2 regions of the Solwaraspora sp. WMMA2101 genome follow, and region 1 is predicted to be linked to the other one. Evidence: predicted binding sites of a transcription regulator. Region 1 holds the regulator's gene; the other holds the start of a gene.
The links. The regulator HrcA, encoded in region 1, represses chaperone genes, less so after heat shock. The targets are predictions, from matches to a motif close to GGTTNGCACNCTCNNNNNGAGNGTGCNAACC.
Positions count from the first base shown of each region.

Region 2: the regulator HrcA is predicted to act here: its motif matches at 3,180-3,210, upstream of groES (co-chaperone GroES).

Region 1 is NZ_JBMHMA010000006.1:5,315,509-5,322,252, forward strand. Features, by position in the region: gene ACN28F_RS25205 (enoyl-CoA hydratase-related protein) at 1-537, opposite strand, end outside; gene hemW (radical SAM family heme chaperone HemW) at 556-1,779, shown strand; gene ACN28F_RS25215 (DUF4870 domain-containing protein) at 1,924-2,490, opposite strand; gene hrcA (heat-inducible transcriptional repressor HrcA) at 2,808-3,830, shown strand; gene dnaJ (molecular chaperone DnaJ) at 3,902-5,035, shown strand; gene ACN28F_RS25230 (16S rRNA (uracil(1498)-N(3))-methyltransferase) at 5,060-5,803, shown strand; gene ACN28F_RS25235 (HIT domain-containing protein) at 5,823-6,173, shown strand; gene ACN28F_RS25240 (PhoH family protein) at 6,352-6,744, shown strand, end outside.
Region 2 is NZ_JBMHMA010000006.1:4,126,280-4,133,023, reverse strand. Features, by position in the region: gene ACN28F_RS19765 (molybdopterin-dependent oxidoreductase) at 1-841, opposite strand, end outside; gene groL (chaperonin GroEL) at 969-2,612, opposite strand; gene groES (co-chaperone GroES) at 2,732-3,046, opposite strand; gene ACN28F_RS19750 (class I SAM-dependent methyltransferase) at 3,257-4,492, shown strand; gene ybaK (Cys-tRNA(Pro) deacylase) at 4,504-4,983, shown strand; gene ACN28F_RS19740 (sugar ABC transporter substrate-binding protein) at 5,276-6,373, shown strand; gene ACN28F_RS19735 (ATP-binding cassette domain-containing protein) at 6,500-6,744, shown strand, end outside.

The DNA.
Region 1 (6,744 bases):
CTGCGCCCGTCGCCCGTCGAAGACCTCCCCGGTCAGGTACAGCTGCGCCGCCGCCCGGCGGTCCAGCCTGCGCAGCACGCTCGCGGAGATCACCGCAGGCACCACCCCGAGGCGTACCTCGGTGAATGCGAAGGTCGCGGCGGCGTCGCAGACGGCGATGTCGGCGGCGGCCAGCAGGCCCAGCCCACCGGCCCGGGCCGGGCCGCCGACCCGGGCGACCACCGGCTTCGGGCACTCCCAGACGGCGGCCAGCACGTCGCCGAGCATCGCCACCGGGACCTGGCGGGACTCGTACGCCCGTTGGGTCTCGGCCAGGTCGGCCCCGGAGCAGAAGACCGGGCCCTCGTGGCTGAGCACCACGACCCGGACCTGTGGATCGTCGACGGCCGCCGCCAGCGCGGCGAGGAGCTGGGTCATCAACGGGGTGGACAACGCGTTGCGGTTGGCCGGGCTGTCCAGGGTGATGGTGGCGATCCCGGCGGCGGTGGCCGTCCGGATCATCGGCTGCGCGGACCTGGTGGGTCGGGGCTCGTCCATGCCGGGCAGACTAGCCGTATGCCTGGAGCCCTCCCCGCCGGCGAGCCGGTGCCCGCCGACGGCGTGCTGCCGGCGTCCGCCCTCGCCACAACCGGCGACCACGGGTTCGGGGTGTACGTGCACGTCCCGTTCTGCGCTGTCCGGTGCGGCTACTGCGACTTCAACACCTACACCCCGACGGAGCTCGGTGGCGGCGTACCGGCCGACAGCTACCTCGACGCCGTACTGGCCGAACTCGACCTGGCCGGCCGGGTCCTGGCCGACCGACCGCCCCGGCAGGTCGACACGGTCTTCGTCGGCGGCGGTACGCCCAGCCTGCTGCCCGCCGACGACCTGGCCCGGCTGCTCGACGCGATCGACACCACCTGGGGGCTGGCGGCCGACGCCGAGGTCACCACCGAGGCCAACCCCGAGTCGGTCACCCCGGCGTCGCTGCGGGCGCTGCGCCGGGCCGGCTACACCCGGATCTCCCTCGGGATGCAGTCGACGGCACCGGCCGTCCTCGCCGTCCTGGACCGCACGCACGCGCCGGGGCGGGCGGTGGCCGCCGCCCAGGAGGCCCGCGCGGCCGGGTTCGACCGGGTCAATCTGGATCTGATCTACGGTACGCCGGGGGAGCGCCCCGAGGACTTCGCCGACTCGCTGGCCGCCGTGCTGGCCGCCGGTGCCGACCACGTCAGCGCGTACGCGCTGATCGTGGAGGACGGCACCCGGCTCGCCGCCCGGATGCGTCGCGGCGAGCTGCCCTACCCCGACGACGACGTGGCCGCCGACCGCTACCTCGCCGCCGACGAGACCCTCGACGCGGCCGGGTTCGCCTGGTACGAGGTCTCCAACTGGGCGAACTCGGCCGACGCCCGGTGCCGGCACAATCTGCTCTACTGGACCGGCGGCGACTGGTGGGGGCTCGGCCCGGGGGCGCACAGCCACGTGGGCGGGGTCCGCTGGTGGAACGTCAAGCATCCGACGGCGTACGCGCGGCGGCTCGCCGACGGTCAGTCGCCGGGGCAGGGTCGGGAGCTGCTCACCGACGCCGAGCGGCACATGGAAGAGGTGATGCTGCGGCTGCGGCTGGCCGACGGGCTGCCGCTGGCCCGGCTGTCGGCGGCCGGTCGTGTCGCGGCCGGGCGGGCCGCCGCCGCCGGGCTGGTCGACCCCGTCGTCTTCGCTGCCGGGCAGGCGGTGCTCACCCTGCGTGGACGGCTGCTGGCTGACGGGGTCGTGCGGGACCTGCTCGGCTGACCGGCGGTTCAGCTCCGGTGCCCCGACCCGGTCGCCTCCACCGCGTCCCCGGCCCGCACCGGATCCCGACCGGAAATGGCCGCGCCCGGATCCTGTCGGGAAGAGGCCGCCCCCGGATTCCGTCGGAACCCGGGGGCGCCGGTGTCACTTGATGAAGTTCGCCGACATCGGGTACTTGTACAGCGCACCTTCGTTGGCCTTCACCCCGGCGATGACGCCGAAGATGATCTGGATCGCGAAGGCCACGATGCTCGGGATGAACAGCAGGCACCAGCTGATGAACAACAGCACGAAGGCGATGCCCGACCAGAGGATCTGGAAGTTCAGCGCGGCGAGCGCGTGCGCCCGCACGGCCGGGGACTGCTGACCCTTGGCCAGGTAGGCGATCAGCGGGCCGACGAAGCCGAGCGGACCGAAGCTGATGAACGCGCCGAGCGCGCCACCGAAGTGGGCGATCAGCGCCCAGGTCTTCTCGTCGTTGTTGGCGTAGCCAGCCGGGGGTGGACCTCCATACGCCGGACCGCCGGGCGGGTAGCCGCCCGGAGGTGGGTAGCCGCCCGGCGGGTTCTCGCCGCCGGGCGGCGGGACGTATCCGGGAGAGGAGGCCTCGCCCGGCATCGAGTAGGACGCGGGGGGTGGTGGCGGAGAGGTCGGGTCCGGCGGCGTGCCGCCGAAGCCGCTCTCTCCTGGTGGGCGAGGTGGTTCAGTCATGCCCGTCACGGTAGGGGGGCGGATCAAGTCATGCCAGCTAGCCCTGCCGACGAATTTGTCCACCGGACAGCTCGACTTGACTGCCCGCCCGGGGCAGTGGGACCGCCCACAACGATGAAATGTCGGGTATCGGAAACACTGTCCCCGTTCGCTATGGCCCGGCGAACTGATCGTCGCCACCCCGGCCGCGGGGACGTATGCTGGCACTCACAATCGGCGAGTGCCAGCACCACAGGTGATTCGGTCCGCCCCGTGCGGTACCCGGTCGGGACCACACCCGGTCGGCGTACCGCCGACGTGTCGCCAGGAGGTGGGGAATGGGTCTGGACGATCGCAAACTCGACGTGCTCCGGGCGATCGTGGAGGACTACGTCGCCACCCAGGAGCCGGTCGGCAGCAAGGCCCTCGTCGAGCGACACCAGCTGGGTGTGTCGCCGGCCACCGTCCGCAACGACATGGCCGTGCTGGAGGAGGAGGGCTACATCCGCCAGCCGCACACCAGCGCGGGCCGGGTGCCGACCGATCGCGGTTACCGCCTGTTCGTTGACCGGTTGTCCCGGGTGAAGCCGCTGAGCCCCGCCGAGCGGCGGGCGATCGAGCGGTTCCTGGTCGGCGCGGTCGACCTCGACGACGTCGTGCACCGGACCGTACGGTTGCTGGCCCAGTTGACCCGGCAGGTGGCGGTGGTGCAGTACCCGAGCCTGTCCCGCTCCGCCGTGCGGCACCTGGAGCTGGTGCCGATCTCGACGACCCGGCTGATGCTCGTCCTGATCGTCGACACCGGCCGGGTCGAGCAACGCCTCGTCGAGCTGCCGGCGCCGATCAGCGCCGACGACGTGACCGACCTGCGTCGGCTGGTCAACGAGAAACTCGGTGGGTGTCGGCTGTCCGACACCCCGCCGTTGGTCCAGGCGCTCGTCGACGAGGCGTCCCCGACGCTGCGACCGGCGATGACGACGCTGTCGACCGTGCTGCTGGAGACGCTGGTCGAACGGCACGAGGAGCGGCTGGCGCTCGCCGGGACGGCTAACCTGACCAGAGGGGGACTGCTCGACTTCCAGGGCTCCCTGCGCCCGATACTAGAGGCACTGGAGGAGGAGGTCGTGCTGCTCAAGCTGATCGGCGAGGTCGAGCCGAGCACGCTTCGGGTACGCATCGGTGACGAGAACGAGATCGACAACCTGCGGGCCGCGTCAGTGGTCAGCACCGGCTACGGCCCGGGTGCCACCATCGTCGGTGGCCTCGGCGTACTCGGCCCGACCCGGATGGACTACCCCGGCACGATCGCCACGGTCCGCGCCGTGGCACGCTACGTCGGCGATCTGCTGGCGCAGAACTGACCGGCGAGCAGGATCACAACTGACCCGGCGAACTGGACACGCGAGACTGACACATGAGGACACCGAACGCAGTGGCCAAGGACTATTACGGGATTCTCGGCGTGAGCCGGGACGCCTCCGCTGACGACATCAAACGGGCCTACCGCAAGCTGGCCCGGCAGTACCACCCGGACGTCAATCCGGACCCGGCGGCGGCTGACAAGTTCAAGGACATCAACGCCGCGTACGAGGTGCTCTCCGACGACCAGAAACGGCAGATCGTCGACCTCGGCGGTGACCCGCTCGCGCCCGGCGGCGGCCCTGGTGGCGGCCCGGGCGGTGCCGGACCGTTCGTCGGCTTCCAGGACATCATGGACGCCTTCTTCGGGGCCGCCGCCGGCTCCCGGGGGCCGCGTTCGCGGACCCGGCCCGGTGCCGACGCGATCCTGCGTCTGGAGCTGGACCTGACCGAGACCGCCTTCGGGGTGGAGGCACCGATCACCGTCGACACGGCGGTGATCTGCACCACCTGCACCGGGGCCGGTACGGCGGCCGGCACCCACCTGGCGACCTGCGAGGCCTGCGGTGGGCGCGGCGAGGTCCAGTCCGTCCAGCGCACCTTCCTCGGCCAGGTGGTCTCCTCCAAGCCCTGCGTGGCCTGCCAGGGCTACGGCACGGTGATCCCGCACCCCTGCCCGACCTGCGCCGGCGACGGCCGGGTCCGGACCCGGCGGTCGCTCACCGTCAAGATCCCGGCCGGGGTGGAGGACGGCATGCGGATCCGCCTCGCTCAGCAGGGCGAGGTCGGTCCGGGCGGCGGCACCGCCGGCGACCTCTACGTCGAGATCCACGAGCGGCCGCACGACGTCTACTCGCGCAAGGGCGACGACCTGCACTGCCGGGTCACCGTACCGATGACCGCCGCCGCGCTGGGCACCCGGCTGACCATCCGGACCCTGGACAGCGACGAACCGGTGGACGTCAAGCCCGGCACCCAGCCCGGCGCGACCCTGCGGTTGCGCGGTCGGGGGGTGCCCCACCTGCGCGGCACCGGGCGCGGTGACCTGTACGTCCACCTCGACGTGCGGACCCCGACCAAGCTCGACGCCGAGCAGGAGCGGACGCTGCGCGAGTTCGCCAAGGCGCGGGGCGAGGAGGTCGCCGAGCTGACCAAGCAGGGCGGCTTCTTCTCCCGGATGCGCGACGCGTTCAACGGCCACGGCTGACGGCTGGCCGGGGCCGGGCGCGAGGTGAGCGCACCACTGTTCCTCGTCGACCGGCTGCCGGACGGCCCGACGTACACCCTCGACGGGGCCGAGGGCCGGCACGCCGCGACCGTCACCCGGCTGCAGGTCGGGCAGCGGCTGCTGCTCACCGACGGGCGCGGCGGCACCGCGTCCGCCGAGGTGACGGCGGTCGGCCGGCACAGCCTGGACCTGCGGGTGACCGACACCGACCTGACGCCCCCCGCCGATCCCCGGCTGGTGGTCGTGCAGGGCATCGCCAAGGGTGACCGTGGCGAGTTGGCGGTGCAGGCGATGACCGAGGTCGGGGTGGACGAGGTCGTCCCGTGGGCGGCGGCCCGTTCGGTGACCCGTTGGCGCGACGAGCGGGGGGCGCGGTCCCGGCAGCGGTGGGTGAGTACCGCCCGGGAAGCGGCGAAACAGGCCCGTCGGCCCTGGCTGCCCGACATCGGCGGTACGGACGACCGGCCGGCGGAGTCCACCGGCGCGGTCGTCGACCGGCTGGCGGGGGCCGACGCCGCGTTCGTGCTGCACGAGTCGGCGCGACGCCCGTTGACCGGGGTCGACCTGCCGGCCACCGGCACCGTCGTGCTCGTGGTGGGTCCCGAGGGCGGGGTGGACGACGCCGAGTTGGCCGCTTTCGCCGCGTGCGGTGCCGAGGCGGTGCGGTTGGGCCCGCAGGTGCTGCGGACCTCCACGGCGGGCGTCGCGGCGTTGGCCGTCCTGTCCGCGCGGCTCGGCCGCTGGTAGAGCCGCTACCATCCGTGACGTGAGTGACAACTGTGTCTTCTGTCGGATCGCCGCCGGTGAACTGCCGACGCCGCTGGTGTACGCCGGCCGTAACACCGTCGCGTTCCGCGACCTGCACCCGCAGGCACCCAGCCACCTGCTGGTCATCCCGAAGCAGCACCACCCGGATGTCGCCGCGTTGGCGGCCGCCGACCCGGCGGTGGCGGGCGAGGTGCTGGCCACCGCCGCCGCCGTGGCCGAGGCCGAAGGGCTGCTCGCGGACGGCTTCCGGCTGATCTTCAACACCGGGCGGTACGCCGGCCAGGAGGTCTTCCACGTGCACGCCCACGTGCTCGGCGGTGCCCCGCTGGGCCCGATGGTGTCGCGGTGACCGACCCGGCGACGACGGCGTGGAACCCGGCGACGACAGCGTGGAGGACGACGGCGTGGAAATGGACACGGTGCGTCCGACGTTGAGCGGATACGATAGGGAACAATCCGCTCGCCACGGCCGCTCAGGGCCGGGGCGCTGAGATGGAAGCAGGTGCGAAAGGCCCTCAGGCCGACCCATGACCGGCACTCCACCTCCCGGGCAGGCCCGGGTGCAGACCAGGATCACCGTCCCGGATCCGCAGATCATGGTCAACCTGCTCGGTGCAGGCGACGAGATCCTGCGGTTGGTCGAGCAGTCCGTCGCCAGCGACGTGCACGTGCGCGGCAACGAGATCACCATCACGGGCGTACCGGCGGACAACGCCGTGGCCGAGCGGCTCTTCAGCGAACTGCTCGAGCTCATCGCCAAGGGCGAGACGTTGAGCACCGACGCGGTCCGCCGTACCGTCGGCATGCTCGCCCAGGGCGGCACCGAGCGCCCGGCGGACGTCCTCACCCTCAACATCCTGTCCCGTCGCGGCCGGACCATCCGGCCGAAGACGCTCGGCCAGAAACGGTACGTCGACGCG
Region 2 (6,744 bases), 1.2 Mb from region 1:
CCACCAACGCGGTGTCGATCCGGTAGAAGTCGGTGTTGGGGGTGACGTACCGGGTCAGGCCCGACACCTGTGGGTCCACACCGGACGGCACGGGCGCGGCGACGTCGGCGGCGGCCGGCAGGGTGATGGATGCCCGGACACTGGTCACGCTGCGCCGCTGCGCCAGCCACCGGCCGCCGGCCCCGGCCAGCGCGGCGGCCCCGACGCTGACGCCGACGGCGGACAGGAACCGCCGCCGGTCGCCCACCCCGGCCCCGGGCAGCACCGGCGCGGTCGGGGTGGCTGGAGCGGCTGGCCCGGCCGGCGGGGCCGGCGGGTCGGCGGCGGGGCGCAGCGGGCCGACGCCGGGCTGCGGCGGGTCGGCGGCGGGGCGCAGCGGGCCGGTCAGCAGCGCCCGCAGCAGGATCGCCGCAGCCAGGGCACCGAGCAGCGACGGCAGCGCGGCCGCCGGACCGGCGTCCGGCCGGCTCACCGCCGCCGCGACACCGACCAGGCCGAACGCGGCGATACCGAGATCCCCGGCGATCGGCGCGCGGGCCGCCAGGACGCCGATCCCGGCGGCGAACCCGGCCAGCAGGACGGCGGTGCCGACCAGCAGCGCAGTCTTGTCGTGTACGCCGAACACGTCGATGGCGAACCGGGTCAGCGACTCCGGCGCGGAGTCGACCACGACCCCGCCGACCGCGACCAGCGGTGCCGAGCGGGCACCGGCGACGACCGCGACCACCTCGGCGAGCCCGAGGGCGACGGCGGCGACGGCCACCCCGGCGAGAGCGGCCAGGCGGGCCGGCGTACGGCCGGCGGCGGCCCGCGCCACCGGCGGTGCTGCCTGTTGCGTCATCGTCCGACGATACGTCGCGACCAGAACGGTTGGCGAAAGCGGAATCCGCGCGACCAGGGCCGGGCGGCGTACCGCCGGAGTGCCCTGATCGCGCGGATTCAGGTGAAGCAGGTGGAACAGGTACGGGTCAGAACCCGGGGCCGTGCTGGTGACCGTGCCCGTGGTCGTGCCCGTGGCCGCCGGCGGCCGGTTGCGGCTTCTCCGGCTTCTCCACCACGAGGGTCTCCGTGGTGAGCAGCAGCCCGGCGATCGACGCGGCGTTGGTGACCGCGTTGCGGGTCACCTTGACCGGGTCGACGATGCCGGCTGCGGCCAGGTCGACGTACGAGTCGGTCGCCGCGTTGAGGCCGTGGCCCCAGTCGGCGTCACGCACCTTGCCGACGACGACGTACCCGTCGTGACCGGCGTTCTGGGCGATCCACCGCAGCGGCTCGTGCAGCGCCTTGCGGACGATCGACACACCGACCTTCTCCTCGCCGGTGAAGCCGAGGTCGTCGTCGAGCACGCTGGCGATCTGGCTGAGCGCGGCGCCGCCACCGGGGACGATGCCTTCCTCGACCGCGGCCTTGGTCGCGGCGATCGCGTCCTCGATGCGGTGCTTGCGCTCCTTCATCTCGACCTCGGTCGCGGCACCGGCCTTGATCACAGCGATGCCGCCGGAGAGCTTGGCCAGCCGCTCGGACAGCTTCTCGCGGTCCCAGTCGGAGTCCGACGCCTCGATCTCCTTGCGGATCTGGGCGACCCGGTCGGCGACCTCGGAGTCGCGGCCACCGCCGTCGACGACCGTGGTGGTGTCCTTGTCGACCACGATCCGCCGGGCGCTGCCCAGCTGCTCCAGCCCGACGGCGTCGAGCTTGTAGCCCAGCTCCGGAGCGACCAGCTCGGCGCCGGTGAGGACCGCCATGTCCTGCAGCATCGCCTTGCGGCGGTCGCCGAAGCCGGGGGCCTTGACCGCGCAGATCTTGACGGTCTTGCGGATGGCGTTGACCACCAGGGTGGACAGCGCCTGGCCCTCGACGTCCTCGGCGACGATCAGCAGCGGCTTGCTGGCCTGGACGACCTTCTCCAGCAGCGGCAGCAGCTCCTCGATCGAGGAGATCTTCTGGGTGGTGATCAGGATGTAGGCGTCCTCGAGGACCGCTTCCTGCGCTTCGGCGTCGGTGACGAAGTGCGGGGAGACGAAGCCCTTGTCGAACTGCAGGCCCTCGGTGACGTCCAGCTCGGTGGCGAGGGTGGAGCCTTCCTCGACGGTGATCACACCGTCGCGGCCGACCCGCTCCATCGCCTCGGCGATCAGGTCGCCGATGGTGGCGTCCTGCGCCGAGATCGTCGCGACCTGGGCGATCGAGTCCTTGCTGGCCACCTCGACGGCCTTGGCCAGCAGTTCGTCGGAGACCTTCTGGACGGCCGCGTCGATGCCGCGCTTGAGGCCGGCCGGGTTGGCTCCGGCGGCCACGTTGCGCAGCCCTTCACGGACCATCGCCTGGGCGAGCACGGTGGCGGTGGTGGTCCCGTCGCCGGCGACGTCGTTGGTCTTCGTCGCCACCTCCTTGACCAGCTGCGCACCGAGATTTTCGTACGGGTTGGTGAGCTCGATCTCCTTGGCGATGGTCACGCCATCGTTGGTGATCGTCGGGGCGCCGAACTTCTTGTCCAGCACGACGTTGCGCCCGCGCGGGCCGAGGGTGACCTTGACCGTGTCCGCGAGGGTGTTGACGCCGTGCTCCAAGAGGTGTCGGGCGTCGTCCGAGAAACTCAGGATCTTCGCCATGACATTCCCTTCACAGGCACTAGCCGTCGGCCGGGCGGCGCAGGGCGCCGGGCACCGGCCAACGGGCGACGCCCCGGAGACCCGCGTGGGGCTCCGGGGCGTTCAGCACTGGCAGTAGGTCACTTCTCGATGACGGCGAGGACGTCGCGGGCGGAGAGCACCAGGTACTCCTCGCCGGCGTACTTGACCTCGGTGCCGCCGTACTTCGAGTAGATGACCGTGTCGCCGACGTTGACGTCAACCGGGATCCGGTTGCCCTTGTCGTCGACGCGGCCCGGGCCGACAGCGAGGACGGTGCCCTCCTGCGGCTTCTCCTTGGCGGTGTCGGGGATCACGATGCCCGACGCCGTGGTGGTCTCAGCCTCGTTCGCCTGGACCAGGATCCGGTCCTCGAGCGGCTTGATCGCAACCTTGGTCGCGGTAGTCACGGGCATACCCTCCTGGGGTATCAGGTGTTGGTGCCGGTCGCGTGGGCGGCCAGCGTCAATCTGCCTCATGTCCACCGGGCGGGTCCGTCGTCGCGGGTGCCGGTCCGCCTGGCGTTTCGCCCTCCGGCCGGAGCCGGCGGGCTGGCACCCTCAGCATGAGAGTGCTAACCGCAGATTAGCAGTCGCCTGTGCGGAGTGCTAGCCCGATGGCCGACCATGGACAATGTCGCGGTGCACCCGGACGAGTTGGCCGCGCTGCGCTCCCCGGCCGGGGCGGCGGCCCTGACCGCCGCCGCGCAGGTGCTGGCCGCGCCGGGCGGCGACGACCCGCTGGCCGCGGCGACCGCGCTGCGTACCGCCGGGGTGCCGGCCCCGCTGGCCACCGCCGCGCTCACCCAGGCCGCGCTGCGCGCCCGCGCGGCCGGCAAGTTCGGCCCGGCCGCCGCCCGGATGTTCTTCACCCGCGCCGGCCTGGAACAGGCCACCCGGGCCGTGGTCGCCGACCGCCGCACGGCCCGGTTGCGCGCCGCCGGGGTACGCCACCTCGCCGACCTGGGCTGCGGGGTCGGCGCGGACACCCTCGCCGCCGCCCGGGCCGGAATCCGGGTGTACGCCGTGGAGGCCGATCCGGCCACCGCCGCGATCGCGGCCGCCAACGCCGAGGCCACCGGGCTGGCCGACCTCGTCACGGTGGTCTGCGCCGACGCCACCGACGTCGACCTCACCGGCGTCGACGCGGTCTTCTGCGACCCGGCCCGCCGCTCGGGCACCGGCCGACGCACCTTCGACCCGGACAGCTACTCCCCGTCCTGGGACTTCGTCCGCGACCTGGTCGCCCGGGTGCCCCGGACCGTGCTCAAGGTCGCACCGGGCATCGACCACGCGCTGATCCCGCCCGGGGCCGAGGCCGAGTGGGTCAGCGTCGACCGGGACGTGGTCGAGGCGGCGTTCTGGTGCGGCCCGCTGGCCGGCCCGTCCCGGCGGGCCACCCTGCTGCGTACCGGGCGGCCGGCGGCGGGCCTGGTCGGCGACGGCGGGGAGGCGGTGGCGGTCGGCCCGGTGCGGCGCTACCTGTACGACCCGGACGGCGCGGTGGTCCGCGCGCACCTGGTGGCCGCGTTCGCCGCCACCGTGGCCGGCACCCTGGCCGACGAGTCGATCGCCTACGTCTACGCCGACACGCCGACCGACACGCCGTACGGCCGGTGTCTGGAGATCACCGACGTGCTGCCGTTCTCGCTGAAACGGCTGCGGGCAGTGCTGCGCGAACGCGGTGTGACGCGGCTGGAGATCCTCAAACGCGGTTCCCCGCTCGACCCGGCCCAGTTGCGGCGCGACCTGCGGCTGCGTACCGCTGCCGGAGCCGGCGTGGCGGCGAGCCTGGTGCTGACCCGGGTGGCCGGCGCCCCCACGGCCCTGCTCGGCCACCCACTGGGCGCACCGGGACGGTAACGTCGCCGGACATGGCAGGTACGGCGACCCCGGCGACGACGCTGCTGACCAAGCGGCGCGTTGCGTTCCAGGTGCACCCGTACCAGGTGTCGCCGGAAACGCCCGACTACGGCGCGGCGGTCGCGGCCGCCCTGGGCGTGGCACCCGCGCAGGTGTTCAAGACGCTGGTGGCGCAGGTCGACGGCGCGCTCGCGGTCGGCGTCGTGCCGGTCACCGGGGGGCTGGACCTCAAGGCGTTCGCGGTGGCGCTGGGCGGCAAGCGGGCGGTGCTCGCCGACCGGGTGCTGGCGGAGCGGACCACCGGGTACGTCCGGGGCGGGATCAGCCCGCTCGGGCAGCGCCGGCGACTGCCGACGGTGCTGGACGCCTCGGCCGGCCGGTACGCCGAGGTCTACGTATCGGCGGGCCGGCGCGGGTTGCAGTTGAGTATCGCTCCGGGTGACCTGGCCGCCGTCGCCGATGCCCGGTTCGCCCCGATCGCTGCCCACTGATCCGGCAGACGACGGGCAGATGTCCGTCACGTTGCTGAATTGTTATCGCTGGCAACAAAACTCGTGACGGCAGCGGTCTTGTGCTCGCCGCCACACTCCTAATACGTTGCCGGACACAACAAAACGACGACGGCCCTCCGCCCCAGCTGTGGCCGTCGCCCTCGCCGGCCGGGTTCCGGAGCCCACAGCGCCGCGCGAGCCACACCTCACGCACGGACAGCACCACCTCAGCACGCACGAGCAGCACCACCTCCTTGTACGCGACACATCACCCTCCGAAAGGACCCGAGCGATGCGCAAAGGGATCCTCAGCACCGCCGCCGCCGGCATTCTGCTCGCCGGCGGCCTGACCGCCTGCGGCAACGACAGCGGCAACGACAGCGGCACCGGCGACACCCCGACCCCGAAGATCGGCGTGATCCTGCCGGACAGCGCCTCCTCCGACCGCTGGGAGACCGCCGACCGGCGCTTCCTGGAAGAGGCGTTCGAGGCCGCCGGCGTCGACTCGACCATCCAGAACGCGCAGGGCGACAAGGCCCAGTTCCAGACCCTCGCCGACCAGATGATCACCGACGGCGTCACCGTCCTGATGATCGTCAACCTGGACTCCGGCACCGGCAAGGCCGTGCTCGACAAGGCCAAGCAGCAGGGCGTCGCCACGATCGACTACGACCGGCTGACCCTCGGCGGCTCCGCCGAGTACTACGTCAGCTTCGACAACGAGGCCGTCGGCAAGCTGCAGGGCGAGGGCCTGGTCAAGTGCCTGACCGACGCCGGGGTGCAGAACCCGACGATCGCCACCCTCAACGGCTCGCAGACCGACAACAACGCCACCCTGTTCAAGGCCGGCTACGACGGGGTCCTCGACCCCAAGTACAGCTCCGGCGAGTACACCAAGGGCCCGGACCAGTGGGTGCCGGACTGGGACAACACCCAGGCCGCGACGATCTTCGAGCAGATGCTGACCCAGACCGGCGGCAAGATCGACGGTGTGCTGGCCGCCAACGACGGCCTCGGCAACGCCGCCATCTCGGTCCTCAAGCGCAACCAGCTCAACGGCAAGGTCCCGGTCACCGGCCAGGACGCCACCCCGCAGGGCCTGCAGAACATCCTCGCCGGCGACCAGTGCATGACCGTCTACAAGGCGATCAAGGCTGAGGCGCAGGCCGCCGCGGAGCTGGCCATCGGGCTGGCCAAGGGCGAGCGCAAGGAGGTCGCGCAGACCGTCACCGACACGGAGACCAACCGCGAGGTGCCGGCGGTCCTGCTCACCCCGCAGGCCATCTACAAGGACAACGTCGTCGACGTGGTCAACGACGGCTACGTCACCGCCGAGGAACTCTGCACCGGTGAGTTCGCCGCGCTCTGCACCGAGGCCGGCATCAGCTGACCCGGCGTCGCCGGCCCGGCCCGGCAGCCCCGCCGCGGGTGTCACCCGGCAGCACCATCGCCGGGTGACACCCGCGGCGGACGCGCCGACGCCGCTGGACGGACACCCTCACGAAGGAGACCATCCGTGTCCGCGACCCCCCTGCTGCAACTGCGTGGGATCGACAAGAACTTCGGCCCCGTCCAGGTGCTGCGCAACGTCGACTTCGACGTCCACGCCGGTGAGGTGACCGCGCTCGTCGGTGACAACGGCGCCGGCAAGTCCACCCTGGTCAAGTGCATCAGCGGCATCCACCCGATCGACCGCGGCGACGTCCTGGTCGACGGCCGACCGGTGCACATCCACAGCCCGCGCGACGCCGCCTCGCACGG